Regions from separate parts of the Pseudoduganella sp. UC29_71 genome, predicted to be linked through region 2. Evidence: predicted binding sites of a transcription regulator. Region 2 holds the regulator's gene; each other region holds the start of a gene.
The links. Region 2 encodes sigma-54, which starts transcription at its own class of promoters, with help from an activator protein. Its sites were predicted from a motif close to TGGCANGNAANCTGCTTT; they were not measured.
Positions count from the first base shown of each region.

Region 1: ACFJI2_RS26950 (choice-of-anchor E domain-containing protein) is a predicted target of sigma-54. The motif match lies at 2,459-2,476, and genes of this name have one in related genera.
Region 3: ACFJI2_RS07440 (VPLPA-CTERM sorting domain-containing protein) is a predicted target of sigma-54. The motif match lies at 1,768-1,785, and genes of this name have one in related genera.

Region 1 is NZ_CP170549.1:6,032,637-6,036,843, reverse strand. Features, by position in the region: gene glmS (glutamine--fructose-6-phosphate transaminase (isomerizing)) at 1-1,595, shown strand, start outside; gene ACFJI2_RS26950 (choice-of-anchor E domain-containing protein) at 1,690-2,376, opposite strand; gene ACFJI2_RS26945 (LysR family transcriptional regulator) at 2,574-3,473, opposite strand; gene ACFJI2_RS26940 (cyclophilin-like fold protein) at 3,573-4,013, shown strand; gene ACFJI2_RS26935 (MFS transporter) at 4,098-4,207, shown strand, end outside.
Region 2 is NZ_CP170549.1:6,607,514-6,611,720, forward strand. Features, by position in the region: gene lptC (LPS export ABC transporter periplasmic protein LptC) at 1-474, shown strand, start outside; gene lptA (lipopolysaccharide transport periplasmic protein LptA) at 478-1,053, shown strand; gene lptB (LPS export ABC transporter ATP-binding protein) at 1,056-1,835, shown strand; gene ACFJI2_RS29555 (RNA polymerase factor sigma-54) at 1,842-3,332, shown strand; gene hpf (ribosome hibernation-promoting factor, HPF/YfiA family) at 3,402-3,758, shown strand; gene ACFJI2_RS29565 (enoyl-CoA hydratase/isomerase family protein) at 3,852-4,207, shown strand, end outside.
Region 3 is NZ_CP170549.1:1,682,048-1,686,254, reverse strand. Features, by position in the region: gene ACFJI2_RS07445 (SulP family inorganic anion transporter) at 1-830, opposite strand, end outside; gene ACFJI2_RS07440 (VPLPA-CTERM sorting domain-containing protein) at 916-1,737, opposite strand; gene prsT (XrtA/PEP-CTERM system TPR-repeat protein PrsT) at 1,955-4,207, shown strand, end outside.

The DNA.
Region 1 (4,207 bases), 570 kb from region 2:
CCCCGGCTTCGCACAACGCCCACCCGCACTTCTCGCCGAGTTCGGACAACGCCCGCATCGCCCTGGTCCACAACGGCATCATCGAAAACCACGACGAACTGCGCGCCGAACTGACCGCGCTGGGCTATGTGTTCCAGAGCCAGACCGACACCGAAGTGATCGCCCACCTGGTCGACCACATGTACAACGGCGACTTGTTCGACACCGTGCAGCAAGCCGTCAAGCGCCTGCACGGCGCCTACGCCATCGCCGTGTTCTCGCGCGAAGAACCGCACCGCGTGGTGGCGGCGCGCCAGGGCTCGCCGCTCATCGTCGGCATCGGCCAGGGCGAAAACTTCGTCGCCTCCGATGCCATGGCGCTGGCCGGCACCAGCGACCAGATCATCTACCTGGAAGAAGGCGACGTGGTTGACCTGCAACTGGGCAAAGTGTGGATCGTGGACGTGAACGGCAAGTCCGTCGAACGCGAAGTGAAAACCGTGCACGCCCACACCGGCGCGGCCGAACTGGGGCCGTACCGCCACTACATGCAGAAAGAAATCTTCGAGCAGCCGCGCGTCATCGGCGACACGCTGGAAGGCATCACCGGCATCATGCCCGAATTGTTCGGCGACGGCGCCTACAAGGTGTTCAAGGAAATCGACCGCGTGCTGATCCTCGCCTGCGGCACCAGCTACTACGCCGGCTCCACCGCCAAGTACTGGATCGAATCCATCGCCAAGGTCCCGGTCAACGTCGAAATCGCCAGCGAATACCGCTACCGCGATTCGGTGCCCGACCCGCGCACGCTGGTCGTCACCATTTCCCAGTCCGGCGAAACCGCCGACACCCTGGCCGCGCTCAAGCACGCGCGCGCGCTGGGCATGGAGCACACGCTCACCATCTGCAACGTGGCCACCAGCGCCATGGTGCGCGAATGCAAACTGGCCTACATCACCCGCGCCGGCGTGGAAGTGGGCGTGGCCTCGACCAAGGCCTTCACCACCCAGCTGGCCGCGCTGTTCCTGCTCACGCTGACGCTGGCGCAAGTGAACGGCCGCCTCACCGACGAAGAAGAAAGCGCGCACCTGAAAGCCATGCGCCACCTGCCGTCTGCCATCACGTCCGTGCTGGCGCTGGAACCCCAGATCATCGCCTGGGCCGAAGAGTTCGCGCGCAAGGAAAACGCGCTGTTCCTGGGCCGCGGCCTGCACTACCCGATCGCGCTGGAAGGCGCGCTCAAGCTCAAGGAGATTTCCTACATCCACGCCGAGGCTTATCCTGCGGGCGAACTGAAGCACGGCCCGCTGGCGCTGGTGACCGAGGAAATGCCGGTGGTGACCATCGCCCCGAACGACACGCTGATCGAAAAGCTGAAGTCCAACATGCAGGAAGTGCGCGCGCGCGGCGGCCAGCTGTTTGTGTTCGCCGACGTCGATTCGCGCATCACCTCCGGCGACGGCGTGCACGTGATCCGCATGCCCGAGCACTACGGCCAGCTGTCGCCGATCCTGCACGTGGTCTCGCTGCAGCTGCTGGCCTACCACTCCGCCCTGGCGCGCGGCACCGACGTCGACAAGCCGCGCAACCTGGCGAAATCGGTGACTGTCGAGTAAGGGCTGCGGGGCTATTCTAAAAAAAAACCGTCTTGCGGATCGAGGCCCGCAAGACGGTTTTTCATTGCCGGCCCGCGAGGGCTGGAGTCCGGTGTTACGCCTGCTTCTTGGCGCGGCGGCGGACGGCGGCCATCAGGCCCAGACCGGCGGCCAGGGTCGCCAGGGTTGCCGGCTCAGGGACGTCGCTGGCAGGCGTGTAGGTGTAGGTGACCAGCACGTTGCCGGATGCCGCGGTATTGAACTGGGTCAGCAGGTTGCCGGCGCCGGTGCCGCTCGAATTGCCGACGGCGTTCAGGCCGAGGTTGATGGTGCCGCCGCCCAGGGCCGAGAACAGCGAGAAATCGCTGGCGTTGCTGCTGATGAAGAAGTTCGCGCCGTTTGCCGACACGGTGCCGGTGCTGCCGCCGGAGGTGCCGCCGAAGTTGATGGCGCCGTCGAACGCGCTGAAATTGAAGACCTGGCTAAACAGCGGGTTGGTCACGACCAAGGTGCTGCCGTCCGGACGGGTCAGGCCCAGCAGCGCGCCGAGGCTCAGGGTAACGTCGGATGCTGCCGCATCCAGGCTTTCGGCATTGCCCGAGCCTTGGACCATACCGCTCAGGTCGAATCGGATCGAGGTCAGGGTACCAAGGCTGGTGTCGAATTTGCCGAAGCTCAGTGCGTCAGTCCAGTTGGTGGTGGACAGGGCCTTGGTGTCGGAAAAGCTGATGGTCGAGGCTTGGGCGCAAGTGAAGGGAGTCAGGGTGGCGGCAATGGCCAATGCTGCAAGTACTTTTTTCAAGGTGAGTCTCAGTTCAATGTGGGTTGTCGATAGGTGCTACATCCGTATCGTTATCTGTGGATAACGAACACGAGTATTGCGAATAGCACAATCTATGCCATATGGAAATGTTTCAACGTAAACAATAGCTTAGCCGAACGGCAAGTCATATGATTTCTGGAAATGTAAAATTTACCGACAGTCGCGCCCGCTGCGCTTCAACTGGTGCGCGGCATGCGGAGCGCGTCCACGACCAGTGAAAACGCGGGGGAAGGCTGCCGGCGGCTGGGGTAATACAGATGGTAGCCGTCGAACGGCGCGCACCAGTCCTCCAGCACCCTCACCAGCTGTCCCGCTTCGATATGCGGCGTCACCTCGTCCTCGGGCAGCAGCGCGATGCCCAGGCCGGCCAATGCCGCGTCCACCTGCGGCTGCGAGGTGTTGAAGATCAGCTGGCCATCCACGCGCACGTTCACTTGCCGGCCGCGCCGTTCGAAGTCCCACACATACAGCCCGCCCGAGCTTTGCATGCGCTGGTTGATGCACTGGTGCGACGTCAGCTCCGGCGGCGTCTTCGGCGCAGGGTGCTGTTCGAAATAGCCGGGTGACGCCACCACTGCCAGCCGCATGCGCGGACCGATCGGAATGGCGATCATATCCTTGTCGATGGTGCTGCCCAGCCGGACGCCGGCATCGAAACGGTCGGCGACAATATCGCGGAAGCCGTAATTGACGTCGAACTCCATGCGGATGTCGGGGTAGGCGCGCAGCACCGGCGCCAGCTTCGGCAGCAATACGCTGTGCAGGACGTAATCGCCGCAGGTGATGCGCACGGTGCCTGCGGGCTTGTCGCGCAGCTCGGTCAGCTCATCCAGTTCGCTTTCGATCTCGTCAAATCGGTGGCCGATGGCATTCAGCAACCGCTCGCCTGCAGTGGTGGGGGAGACACTGCGCGTGGTGCGGGTGAGGAGGCGGATTTGCAGCCTGGTCTCCAGGCCGCTGATGGCCTGGCTGAGCGCCGACTGCGACACGCCCAGCAATGCCGCCGCACGCGTGAAGCTGCCTTCACGCGCCACGGTGACGAAATAGAGCAGTTCATTCAGGTTGCGCCGTGCCATGCGCGCCAGTGTCGCACAAATACTCATTAGCCGCGCTAATAGGCTCATTAAGCATTCATTAGCTAGTAGTAGTGCTGCCTTCTCGCCACAATACCGGCTATGAAAAAGCCCATCCGCCCGCCAATGCTGGCGCTGCTCGTCAGCTCGCTGCTGGCCGCGCCATCCACGTTTTCCGGAGAACCCGCCATGAAGATCCGCCTGACCGTTGGCAGCCAGAGCGCCACCGCCACGCTGTACGACAACGCCACCGCGCGCGACTTCGCGTCCCTGCTGCCGCTGTCGCTCACGATGGAAGACTACGCCACCATCGAGCGGGTTGCGGCCCTGCCGCGCAAGCTGTCCACGCAAGGCGCGCCGCAGGGGATGGCGCCGGCTGCGGGAGAGCTGAGCCATTACGCGCCCTGGGGCAACCTGGCGATCTTCGTCCAGGGCAGGCCGTATTCGCGTGCCCTGCTGCCCTTGGGTAAGGTCAACCAGGGATTGCCGCTGCTGGCGCAGCCGGGGCCGTACCAGGTTCGAATCGACAGGATGGAGGAGTAGGCCGTGTCAGATTAAGCATCCGCACTAGCCGTGGCCCACGCCGACAGCACTGCCCGGGCGCCTGCATGGAGCGGCGTGGTCGCCATGTCGGTGTGCGCGTTCGCGCTGGTCGCGTCGGAATTCATGCCGGTCAGCCTGCTCACGCCCATCGCCCACAACTTGGGCGTCACCGAAGGCATGGCCGGCCAGGGCAT
Region 2 (4,207 bases):
GATTACATCATCGAGCGCTTCAGCGTGGTGCGCATGACCAAGGACGGCAAGCCGAGCTACATCGTGGCCGGCGACAAGCTGGTGCACCGCCCGATCGACGACGCGTCCGAGATCGACAAGCCGGTGGTGCGCAATTTGAGCAGCACCCATCCGCCGATGGACATGACGGCGGAGCGCGCGCGCGTGGACGAGAACAACACGCGCGTGCAGTTGAAGGGCAACGTGAAGATAGACCGCGCGGCGCAGGGCAAGAGCCCGGCGATGCAGATGACGACGCAGGCGCTCACCGTCTACCCGGACGAGGACCGCATGCAAACCGACCAGCCGGTGCAGATCGTGCAGGGCGGCGCCACGGCGACCGGCACCGGCATGAAGGCCAACAACGCCACGCGCCAGGTGCAGTTGCTGGGCCGCGGCACGATCGTGTATCCGCCCCGAAACGCGCCCGCCAAGACCAAACAAGAAAATGGATAAACGATGAAAAAAATTCTGATCTCGGCCCTGCTGCTGTGCGCAGCCGGGCTGGCCCAGGCTGAAAAGGCCGACTCCTACAAGCCCACCGAAATCAAGTTCGACCAGGTGGACGTGGACGACGTGAAGCAGATCCGCACCTTTACCGGCAACGTGATCCTCACGCGCGGCACGCTGCTGATGAAGTCATCGAAAGCGGTGGTCACGCAGGACCCGGAAGGCTACCAGTACGTCACCCTGACCAGCGTGCCCGGCACGCCGGCCACCTTCCGCCAGAAGCGCGACGGCGAGGGCGACCAGTGGGTCGAGGGCGAAGCCGAACGCATCGAGTACGACGGCAAGATCGAGCTGGTCAAGCTGTTCAACAAGGCCAAGGTGCGCCGCCTGGAAGGCAGCAAGCCCAGCGACGAAGTGCAGGGCGAGTTCATCTATTACGACAGCCGCAAGGAATTCTTCAGCGTGAAAAACAGCGCGACCGGCGAGAGCAAGCCGGGCGGCGGCCGCGGCACCATGGTGATCCAGCCGTCCACCAAGCGCCCGCCGCCGGACGCGCCGGCGCAGCAACCGCCAGCGGGGAAATGACGATGGCCGAAGCAACGCAGATAACGCAGAACATGGACGGCTGCACCAGCACCCTGGTGGTGCGCGGCCTGCAGAAAACCTACGGCAAGCGCCAGGTGGTGCACGACGTGTCGCTGCAGGTCGAATGCGGCGAAGTGGTGGGCCTGCTGGGGCCTAACGGCGCCGGCAAGACCACCTCCTTCTACATGATCGTGGGCCTGGTGCCGTCCGACGCGGGCAGCATCGATATCGCCGGCGTGGACGTGTCCAGCATGCCGATACACCAGCGCGCCACGCTGGGCCTGTCCTACCTGCCGCAGGAAGCGTCGGTGTTCCGCAAGCTGACGGTGGAGGAGAACATCCGCGCCGTGCTGGAGATCCAGAAGGTCAACGGCAAAACGCTGAGCAAGGCCGAGATCGACGAACGCCTGGACCGCCTGCTGGCCGACCTGCAGATCGAGAAGCTGCGCGAGAACCAGGCGCTGTCGCTGTCGGGCGGCGAGCGCCGCCGGGTGGAGATCGCGCGCGCGCTGGCCACCAATCCGCGCTTCGTGCTGCTGGACGAGCCGTTCGCCGGCGTGGACCCGATCGCCGTGATCGAGATCCAGCGCATCGTGCGCTTCCTCAAGGAGCGCGGCATCGGCGTGCTGATTACCGACCACAACGTGCGCGAGACGCTGGGCATCTGCGACCGCGCCTATATCATCAACCAGGGCAGCGTGCTGGCGTCCGGCCGTCCGGACGACATCATCGCCGACGAATCGGTGCGGCGCGTCTACCTGGGCGAACACTTCCGCATGTAAGACGCCATGAAACAGTCACTGCAACTCCGCACCTCTCAGCACCTGGCGCTGACGCCGCAGCTGCAGCAATCGATCCGGTTGCTGCAGTTGTCCACGCTGGAGCTGCACCAGGAACTGGAACAGCTGCTGGGCGAGAACCCCTTGCTGGAGCGGCTGGACGACCCGCTGGACCGCTCGCTGCGCCTGCTGAGCGACGGCGCCATCAACCAGACCCAGCCTAACGGCGCGGACGCTTCTCCGGCCGAGGTCGGCGCGCCCGCGCAGGACAGCGCCCCGGCCGCCGAGGGCGATCCCTTCGAGGGCGCCACCGGCGAAGGCGACAGCGCCAGCGGCGCCGAAGCCGACACCGACTGGAGCGACGCCGGCCGCAGCAAGGCGCCGGACGACGACGATGCGCGCCCGCAGCTCGAAGCGAGCCACTGCACCTTGCGCGAACACCTGATGGAGCAGATGCGCGTGACCGTGCAGGAGCCGCGCGACCGCGTGCTGATGGAACTGATCATCGACGCGCTGGACGAGAACGGCTACCTGGAAGAGCCGCTGGAGGAAATCCACGCGCGCCTGCCGCAAGAGGCGGACGTGGAGCTGGAAGAACTGCAGACGGCGCTGACCCTGCTGCAAAGTTTCGACCCCATCGGCGTGGGCGCGCGCAGCGCCTCCGAGTGCCTGGCGCTGCAGATCAAGCGCATGCCCGGCGTGCCCTTGGTGACGCGCCGCATGGCTGTCTGCATCGTGGAAAAGCACCTGGCCTGGTTCGCGCAGCGCGAGTTCAACAAGCTGAAAAAAGCCCTCGATTGCGACGACGAAGACTTGCGCGAAGCGCAGGCGGTGATCCGCCAGTGCAATCCGCATCCGGGCGCCGAGTTCGCTTCCGACGTGTCCGACTACGTGGTGCCGGACGTGATCGTGAAGAAGGCGCGCAATGGCTGGCAGGTCACGCTGAACAACGACGTGATGCCGCGCCTGCGCGTGAACGCGCTGTACGCCAACATGCTCAAGCAGGGCAAAGGCGAAACCGCGATGGGTGCGCAGCTGCAGGAAGCGAAGTGGCTGATCAAGAATATGCGCCAGCGTTTCGACACGATACTGCGCGTCGCACAAGCGATAGTAGAAAGACAAAAGAACTTTTTCAGCCATGGCGCGGTTGCCATGAGACCCCTTGTGTTGCGTGAAATTGCTGATACACTGGGACTACACGAGAGCACTATTTCTCGCGTAACAACTCAGAAATACATGCTGACTCCGCATGGGATGTTTGAGTTGAAATATTTCTTTGGCAGTCACGTCGCCACCGAAGCAGGAGGAGAAGCATCCTCGACGGCGATACGGGCGCTGATTGTGCAATTGACAGGAGCTGAAGACCCGAAAAATCCTTTATCCGACAGTAAGATTGCGGACATGCTGGGTGAACAGGGCATGGTAATTGCGCGACGGACTGTTGCCAAATATCGCGAAGCCTTGAAAATCCCTCCGGTAAGTCTGCGTAAAGCTTTGTAGTTTTACTTGGGTTCCCCTGCGCTCCAATAACATTCGACAGCGTACGAGCCCTTATCTTTAGGAGTGTGTATGAATCTCACCATCAGTGGACATCATCTCGAAGTGACCCCCGCCATCCGTGAATACGTGCAGAACAAGCTGGAACGGGTCAAACGCCACTTCGATCAAGTTATTGATATTGCTGTCATCCTGACTGTAGATAACCTCACCGAGAAAGAGAAAAGGCAGAAAGCGGAGATCAATCTGCGAATGTCCGGCAAGACCGTGTACGTGGAAAGCCTGTCGCAAGACCTGTACGCTGCCATCGATACGCTGGTCGACAAACTGGACCGCCAAGTCATGAAATACAAGTCGAAAGTGCAGGAGCATGGCCACGCGGCCATCAAACACCTCCCCGACACTTACGAACCCGCCGCCACCGCATAATACGGTCACCGGCACTCCAACAAAGGGCGCATCTGGCGCCCTTTTTTGCGCCCGCGCTAAAATGGAGCTCTAACAATCATAGAGACATCCAGCATGAGCGAGCACGTCCTGACCACGGTTGCCAACGGCACCGGCTTCATCACCCTCGACCGCCCCAAGGCGCTCAATTCCCTCTCCCTCGGCATGGTGCGCAGCCTGACGGCCGCACTGATGGCCTGGCGCAACGACAGCGCCGTAGCCGCCGTGGTGATCCGCAGCAGCAGCGAAAAAGCACTGTGCGCCGGCGGCGACATCCGCTTCTTCCACGAAGTGGGCACGGCCACGCCGCAGGGCGGCAGCGCGCTGCTGGAGGATTTCTTCACCGAAGAATACGCGCTCAACCACCTGATCCACTATTACGCTAAACCGTATATCGCATTAATGGACGGCGTGGTGATGGGCGGCGGCAT
Region 3 (4,207 bases), 2.0 Mb from region 2:
CCTATCATGGCGCAGCCGCCCATGCCGCCGAACAGGCCGGACACCACGTTGGCCGCGCCCAGCGCCACGCATTCGCGGTTGGCCTGGCCCTGGGTGCCGGTGATGTCGTCGGTGAGGTTGAAGGTGAGCAGCGTTTCCAGCAGGCCGACCATGGACATCAGCACCGCGTACGGCAGGATGATGCGCAGCGTGTCCAGCGTCAGCGGCACGGAGGGCAAGTGGAAAGCCGGCAGGCCGCCTGCCATGTGGGCCATGTCGCCCAGGGTGCGGGTGGGCAGGCCAAGCAGCGCCGTCAGCAGGCCCACGCCGGCGATGGCGGCCAGCGCCGGCGGCACGGCCCGGGTCAGCCTGGGCAGCAGCCACACCACCGCCATGGTGAGCGCCACCAGGCCCGCCATCAGCAGCAGCGGCGCGCCCTGCAGCCAGTGGCCGTCCAGCTTGAAGTGTTCCAGCTGCGCGCCGGCGATGATGATGGCCAGGCCGTTGACGAAACCCAGCATTACCGGATGCGGCACCATGCGGATCAGCGCCCCCATGCGCAGCAGGCCGAACAGCGCCATCAGCACACCGCCCAGCACCACCGTGGCCAGCAGGTATTGCGCGCCGTGCTGCGCCACCAGTGCCACGATCACCACCGCCATCGAGCCCGCCGCACCCGAAATCATGCCGGGCCGGCCGCCGCACAGCGCGGTGACGGTGCAGATGAAGAAAGCGCCGTACAAGCCCATCAGGGGATTGAGCTGGGCCACCAGGGCAAAGGCGATGCATTCGGGCACCAGCGCGAAGGACGTGGTAAGCCCGGCCAAGAGGTTGTTGCGAATAGCGTTCATGGATGCTTGCGGACGGCTGAAAATAAAACAGCCCACGCTTGGTGGGCTGCTGCAGGGTCCGGCAGTATAACAGATTGGGGCAACCTCAGGCCCGCGCACCCTGGCGGCGGCGCAGCCAGACCATGGCGCCAAGGCCGATCGCCAGCAGCGGCGCGCTGCCCGGCAGCGGCACCACGCGGGCGAAGCCTTCGATCACGTCGTTCTGGCAGGTCTCGCCCCAGTGCATGGCGAAGGCGGACAGGTTGATCAGGCTGGTGCCGGTCATGTCCAGGGTGAAGGTCAGCTTCTGGTCGGCCGTTACGGTCCAGGTGCCGGTCTTGCCGGCCTGCGCCACGGCGGTGGACGAGCCGCTGGTCTTCACCTGCGCGGCCTGGCCGTCGCGGTAGGTGCACGGCTGCGAGCAGTTCAGCACGTCTTCCGAGTTGAGGATGTTTTGCGCGTTGGCGGTGCCGCCCAGGTTGTACAGCTGGAAGGTGCCGCCGGTGTTGCTCCAGCGGTTGTTCAGGCTGAAGCCCCACTGCCACTTGGTGCCAGTGCTGGCGTTGTCGCTCAGGTAGTGGGTGTCACCGGCGACGACTTTCGGGTTCCAGGCCGAGGCCAGGAACAGGTCGCCGTAGGCGATGCCGGCCTGCCCCACGGGACCCGGATCAGTCCAGGGATCCGCGCCCGCGTGGCCGGCAAACGCCGTGGCGATGGTGATGGTCAGCACGCTGCCCACGCGCGTAATGGTGGCGCCGCTGATGTCGTACATGGCCGCGCCGATCACGTCGCCGCTGCCGTGCGCATTCGAGCCCCAATAGGCATTCGTGCCGGTGTCCGAGATGGCGCCGGCCTGCGCTGCGGGCGCGGCAAGCAGCACCAGCGCGGCGAGGAGCGAGCAGCCCATCGTACTGAACATTCTTTTCATGATATTTCCCGCATAAACTGACAATTCCTAAGAGCATTATCCGTGCCGTGCGGATACAGATCTTTAAAATCAGTAGCTTATCGCTCTGCCAATTTCCAAAGCGCATTAAAGTGTAAAAAAAACCGACAGTTCACATTCTGCTCCGCAACAGGCATATTGCTGTAGAACGGCCGGCGTGCCAACATATCGGCGCCGCATTTTTATCTTCCGGGAAAATATGTTACACCGAACCAACAAATTGGCAGCCGTGGCTGTAGCGCTGGCCGGCTTGAGCGGCGCCTTGGGCGGCTGCAAGCAGCACTCCACGGCCGCGCAAATCGCCCAGGCCAAGGTGTTGCACCAGCAGGGCAAGCTCAGCGCGGCGCGCATCGAGCTGAAGAATGCGGTCGAAGCAGATCCGGTGGATGCGGACGCCCGCTACGCGTTGGCCCTGGTGTACATCGACACCGGCGAAGCGCTGTCGGCGGAGAAGGAAATCCGCCGTGCCATCACGCTCGGCTACGCCCCCGCGCACACCCTGCCCGTGCTGGGCAAGGCGCTCGTGATGCAGGGCGAATTCAAGAAAGCGCTGGCGGAAACCGACGCGGCGGCCGCCGGCCAGGACCCGGCCCTGCTGTGCGTGCGCGCCGACGCCTACCTGGCCATGAACCAGCGCGGCGAAGCCCGGCAGCTGTTCGCCAGCGTGCTGGCGCAGAAGCCCGGCTTCCCTGCGGCGCTGATCGGCCTGGGCCGCGTGGCCTTCCTGGAAGAAGGCGCGGACGCCGCGCGCAAGTATGCCGACCAGGCGCTGGCGGCAGCGCCCGGCAGCACCGAAGCCTTGATGTTCATGGGCGACCTGCTGCGCGCCCAGCAGCAGTCCGCGCAGGCGCTGGCCATGTACGACAAGGCACTGGCCGTCAATCCCCTGCACCGCACCGCCCACGTGGAAAAAGCCTATCTGCAGATCGCCACCGGCCAGTTCGCCGGCGCCCAGGCCGACCTGAAGGCCGCTGCCGAGACCACGCCCCACAGCTTGCTGGTGACTTACACGCAGGCGCTGCTGGATTTCTCGCGCGGCAAGCACTCGGACGCCAAGGAAGGCCTGCAACTGGTGCTGAACTCGGCCCCCGAGCACATGCCCAGCGTGCTGCTGGCCGGCGCCGTCGATTACAGCCTGGACCTGCTGCCGGCCGCCGAGAAGCACTTGCGCGTGTACCTGAAAGCCCACCCCGAGAACATGTATGCCCGCAAGATGCTGGCCAGCGTGCTGCTGCGCACCGGCCAGTCGCCGGACGCGCTCGCCGTGCTCACGCCAGCCATCAAGACCACCAGGGACGACGTGCAGGTACTGGCGCTGGCTGGCGAGTCCTACATGCAGGCGCGCGACTTCAACAAGGCGGCCGAGTTCTTTGCCAGGGCCAGCGAACTCGACCCCAAGGCGGCCAACCTGCGCACCCAGCTCGGCTTGAGCAAGCTGGGCAAGGGCGACAGCGCGCAGGCGCTGGACGACCTGCACGCGGCCACGCGGCTGGACGCCAAGTCCAAACACGCCGGCATGTCGCTGGTGCGCACCGAGCTGGCGCTGCAGCACTTCGACCGGGCCTACACTGCCGTCCTGGCGCTGGAAAAGGAACAGCCGGACGTGGCCGCCGTGCAGGACCTGAAAGGCATGGTCTACCTCGGCAAGCAGGACGCCGCGCGCGCCCGCGCCAGCTTCGAGAAGGCACTGCAGCTGGACCCGGCCTACTTCCCGGCCGTGGCCAACCTGGCCCAGCTGGACGTGGCCGGCAAGCAGCCGGCCGCCGCGCGCCAGCACCTGACAGCCTTCCTCGACAAGAACAAGACCAGCCTGGAAGCCATGACGGCGCTGGCCACGCTGGCCTCTAGCACCGGCGACAAGCAGGATGCCACGCACTGGCTGGAGCAAGGCGCGGCGGCCTATCCGGACGCCGTGGCGCCGGCCGTGCGGCTGCTCACCCACTACCTGCTCATCGGCGAGAAGCAGAAGGCGCTGTCGCTGGCGCGCAAGGTGCAAGTGGCCAATCCAAGCGACCCGGACCTGCTGGACCTGCTGGGCAAGAGCCAGATCGCCAGCGGCGAAATGGTGGGCGCGCTGGAGACGTACAAGAAGCTGGCCGCCGCCGCGCCCCGCTCGGCGCAGGTGCACATGCAAGTGGCGGCGCTGCACATGCTGCTCAACAATACGGCCGCCGCGGAAGACCAGCTGAAAACCGCGCTGGCGCTGCAGCCGGACTTTCCGGCGGCGCAAGTGGCGCAGGCCGAGCTGTACGTGCGCAACGGCCAGCATGAACTGGCCGTGCTGATGGCGCGCCAGCTGCAGCGCACATATCCGAAGGCGGCGGCCGGCTTCCAGCTGGAGGGCGACGTGCTGGTGAACCAGAACCGCCCGGCGCTGGCCCTGCCCGCCTACGAGCAGGCGTGGGCCAACGCCAAAACCAATGAACTGCTGGTCAAAACCGTCAACGGCCTG